Regions from separate parts of the Streptomyces sp. C36 genome, predicted to be linked through region 1. Evidence: riboswitches for the same ligand, from Rfam matches in the RefSeq annotation. Region 1 holds a riboswitch; the other holds the start of a gene.
The links. A riboswitch is a leader RNA that binds a small molecule or an ion and turns the genes downstream of it on or off. The one in region 1 is predicted to bind thiamine pyrophosphate.
Positions count from the first base shown of each region.

Region 2: linked by a shared signal. The riboswitch ahead of AB4K12_RS18755 (thiamine ABC transporter substrate binding subunit) and the one ahead of thiO (glycine oxidase ThiO) in region 1 are both predicted to bind thiamine pyrophosphate.

Region 1 is NZ_JBFQGI010000002.1:697,856-700,031, reverse strand. It holds gene AB4K12_RS08795 (NAD(P)/FAD-dependent oxidoreductase) at 1-862, opposite strand, end outside; TPP riboswitch at 1,015-1,127, shown strand; gene thiO (glycine oxidase ThiO) at 1,125-2,176, shown strand, end outside.
Region 2 is NZ_JBFQGI010000005.1:523,038-525,213, forward strand. It holds gene rlmN (23S rRNA (adenine(2503)-C(2))-methyltransferase RlmN) at 1-691, shown strand, start outside; TPP riboswitch at 738-843, shown strand; gene AB4K12_RS18755 (thiamine ABC transporter substrate binding subunit) at 839-1,927, shown strand; gene AB4K12_RS18760 (ABC transporter permease) at 1,993-2,176, shown strand, end outside.

The sequences.
Region 1 (2,176 bases):
GCTCGCCGTAGCGGGCGGAGGGGAAGGAGGCGCAGTCGCCGACCGCGTAGACGTCCGGCAGCGAGGTGTGCAGCCGGTCGTCGGCGGCGATGGAGCGGTCCTCCGCGAGCTCGATGCCGGAACCGGCCAGCCAGGCCGTCGCGGGCCGCGCGCCGATGCCCACGACCACCGCGCCGGCCGGCAGGCGGGTGCCGTCGTCGAGGACGACCGCGCCCTCCTCCACCGCCGTCACCCGCGCGCCGGTCAGGAGGCGGGCTCCGCTGTGGGCGTACCACTCGGCCATGTGGCCGGCGACCTCGGGCGGCATGGCGTCCGCCAGCGGCCGGTCCGCGGCCTCGACCACGGTCACCCGGCAGCCCGCCTCGAGCGCGGCCGTCGCGAACTCGGCGCCGATCCAGCCGGCCCCGACCGCGACGACGTCGCGCTGCCCGGCGAGCACCGGGCGCAGTCCCTCGACGTCGTCGAGGGTTCGCAGCACGTGGACGCCGGGCACGCCCTCGCTGCCGGGCAGGGTGATGGGCTCGGCGCCGGTGGCGACGACCAGCACGTCGTAAGGCACCGGCCCCCGCGCGGTCTCCAGCACGTGGTCGTCCGCCCGCAGGCCGGTGGCCTCCCGGCCCAGCTCGAGGTCGATGCCGAGCGAGGCGAAATCGACCTCGAAGGCGGATCCCTCGGCCTTGCCCAGGAGCACGGCCTTGGACAGCGGGGGACGGTCGTAGGGCGGGTGGGGCTCGGCGCCCAGCAGGGAGATCGCGCCCTTCCAGCCCTGCTCGCGCAGGGCGACGGCGGTCTGCACCCCGGCCATGCCCGCGCCGACGATGACGACGCGCCGGTCACTGGAGGTGTTCGTCTGCTCGCTCACGCGATCAACTGTAGGACGGCGACCTGCGTCCGTCGGAGCAACCGGTGACGAGACCTCTGACACAGCGTCACGATGTTTGGGGGTCCGATCACCACGAACTACGCGTGGGCCGCCCTTCCGGCCCCTCCTCGGCGCGTACTACTGTGGCCGCTGCAAGCACTCGCGGGAGCCCGGACGCACCGGGCTGAGAGGGAGGCTGGACGGCCTCCGACCGTACGAACCTGATCCGGGTCATGCCGGCGAAGGGAGGGGCTGGAAGCCCATGCACGCGCGGCACACCCGTGACGTTCTGGTCATCGGCGGCGGCGTCATCGGCCTGGTCACGGCCTGGCGCGCCGCCCAGCGCGGTCTGCGCGTGGCGGTCGCCGACCCGGCGCCCGGCCAGGGCGCGGCCCAGGTGGCGGCCGGAATGCTGGCCGCCGTCACCGAACTGCACTACGGCGAGCAGACGCTGCTCGCCCTCAACCTCGCCTCCGCGCGGCGCTATCCGGCGTTCACGGCCGAGCTGGAGGAGGCCAGCGGCGTGGAGACCGGCTACCGCGCCTGCGGCACCCTCGCCGTCGCCCTCGACGCCGACGACCGGGCCCATCTGCGCGAGCTGCACGAGCTGCAGCTGCGCTCCGGGCTGGACGCGCAGTGGCTGTCGGGGCGCGAATGCCGCCGTCTGGAGCCGATGCTGGCGCCCGGCGTGCGCGGCGGGCTGCGGGTGGACGGCGACCACCAGACCGACCCCCGGCGCCTGTCCCGGGCGCTGCTGACTGCCTGTGAGCGGGCCGGGGTGGTCTTCCACCGCCACGAGGCCGTACGGGCGCTGCTGGCCGGCGGCCGCGCGGTGGGCGCCGAGCTCGCCGACGGCACCCTGCTGGCCGCCGGCCAGACCGTGCTGGCGGCGGGCAGCCTCAGCGGCCGCCTGGCGGGGCTGCCCGAGGACGTGCTGCCCCCGGTCCGCCCGGTCAAGGGCCAGGTCCTGCGGCTGCGCGTGCCGGACGCCTACCGGCCCTTCCTCTCCCGCACCGTACGGGCGGTGGTGCGCGGCTGTCCGGTGTACCTGGTGCCGCGCGAGAACGGCGAGCTGGTCGTCGGCGCCACCAGCGAGGAGCTCGGCTGGGACACCACCGTCACCGCCGGCGGCGTCTACGAGCTGCTGCGCGACGCCCACGAGCTCATGCCCGGCATCACCGAGCTGCCGCTGGTGGAGACCCGCGCGGGGCTGCGACCCGGCTCCCCCGACAACGCCCCGCTGCTCGGCCCCACCGCCCTGCCCGGGCTGCTCGCGGCCACCGGCCACTACCGCAACGGCGTGCTGCTCACCCC
Region 2 (2,176 bases), on a different contig from region 1:
CCAGGCGGGCCTGGACCGCAACCTGTCCACCGCCGAGATCGTGCACCAGATCGTGGACGGCATGCGCGCCCTGCGCGACGGCGAGGTGCCGGGCGGCCCCGCCCGCCTGTCCAACATCGTCTTCATGGGCATGGGCGAGCCGCTGGCGAACTACAAGCGTGTCGTCGGCGCCATCCGCCGGCTCACCGACCCCGAGCCGGACGGCCTGGGGCTCTCCCAGCGCGGCATCACCGTCTCCACCGTCGGCCTGGTCCCGGCGATGCACCGCTTCGCCGACGAGGGCTTCAAGTGCCGCCTGGCGGTCTCGCTGCACGCCCCCGACGACGAGCTGCGCGACACCCTCGTGCCCGTCAACACCCGCTGGAAGGTCCGCGAGGTCCTCGACGCCGCGTGGGAGTACGCGGAGAAGTCCGGGCGCCGGATCTCCATCGAGTACGCCCTGATCCGGGACATCAACGACCAGGCGTGGCGCGGTGACCTGCTCGGCCGGCTCCTCAAGGGCAAGCGGGTGCACGTCAACCTCATCCCGCTCAACCCCACCCCGGGCTCCAAGTGGACGGCCTCCCGCCCGGAGGACGAGCGCGCCTTCGTCGAGGCGATCGCCGCGCACGGCGTGCCCGTGACCGTGCGGGACACCCGTGGGCAGGAGATCGACGGGGCGTGCGGACAGCTGGCCGCGACCGAGCGCTGATACTGTCCCCCTGCACCACTCGCACAAGCGACCATTCGCACAAATGAACATCCGACAGGGGAGCGCAGCGAGCGCTGAGAGTGCGGCACGGCCCGCAGACCCTCGGACCTGATCCGGTTAGTACCGGCGTAGGGAGTCAGCACCACCATGAACACCCATCTCCGGCGTGCCGTCGGCGCGGCCGCCGCGGCCGCGCTCGGCCTGCCCGTCCTCGCGGCCTGCGGGGGCTCCGACGAGGGCTCGGGGGAGTCGAAGGGCAAGACCGTCACCCTGGTCTCGCACGACTCCTTCGCGGCCTCCGACGCCGTGCTCGAGGAGTTCACCCGGCAGACCGGCTACAAGGTCAAGGTCCTCAAGAGCGGGGACGCCGGCCGGGCCGTCAACCAGGCGATCCTCTCCAAGAGCCACCCCCAGGGCGACGTCTTCTTCGGCGTCGACAACACCCTGCTCTCGCGCGCCCTCGACAAGGGAATCTTCGCCCCGTACGAGGCCAAGGGCCTGGACCGCGTCCCCAAGAGCCTGCAGGCCGACGCGGCCGAGCACCGCGTCACGCCCGTCGACACCGGCGACATCTGCGTCAACTACGACCGGGCCTACTTCGCGGACCACAAGCTGGACCCGCCGCAGTCCTTCGACGACCTGGTCAAGCCGGAGTACAAGAACCTCCTGGTCACCGAGAACTCCGCGACCTCCTCTCCCGGCCTCGCCTTCCAGCTCGCCACCGTCGCCAAGTACGGGGACGACGGCTGGAAGGACTACTGGAAGAAGCTCAAGGACAACGGCGTCGAGGTCGTCGACGGCTGGGAGCAGGCCTACAACGACCGCTTCTCCGGCTCCGCCGCCGGAAAGAAGGCCAAGGGCGACAAGCCCCTCGTGGTCTCCTACGCCTCCAGCCCGCCCGCCGAGGTGCTCGGCGTGAAGCCGGCGCCCAAGGAGGGCCCGACCGGCGTGTCCACCGGCACCTGCTTCCGGCAGATCGAGTTCGCCGGTCTGCTCAAGGGCGCGAAGAACACCGAGGGCGGCAAGGCCCTCCTGGACTTCCTGCTGAGCAAGAGGTTCCAGGAGGACATGCCGCTGCAGATGTTCGTCAAGCCCGCCACCGACGACGCCAAGCTGCCCGAGGTCTTCACCACGTACGGCGCGCGGATCGACAAGCCCGAGACGCTCGCCCCGGAGAAGATCGCCCAGAACCGCGACCAGTGGGTCAAGGAATGGTCCTCGCTCGTCCTGAGGTAGCCCCCCGCGACGCCGCCGCCCCCCAGGGCGGCGGCCCCCGGCGCACGGCGACGCGGCTCGGCCTGATGGCCCTGCCGCTCGCCTTCTTCGGCGTCTTCTTCGCCTACCCCGTCGCCTCGATCGTCGGCCGCGGCCTCAAGGACGGGGGGCAGTGGCAGTTCGCCCGCGTCGGCGAGGTGATCACCGACCCGCGCATCGGCCACGTCCTGTGGTTCACCACCTGGCAGGCCGCCGCCTCCACCGCGCTGA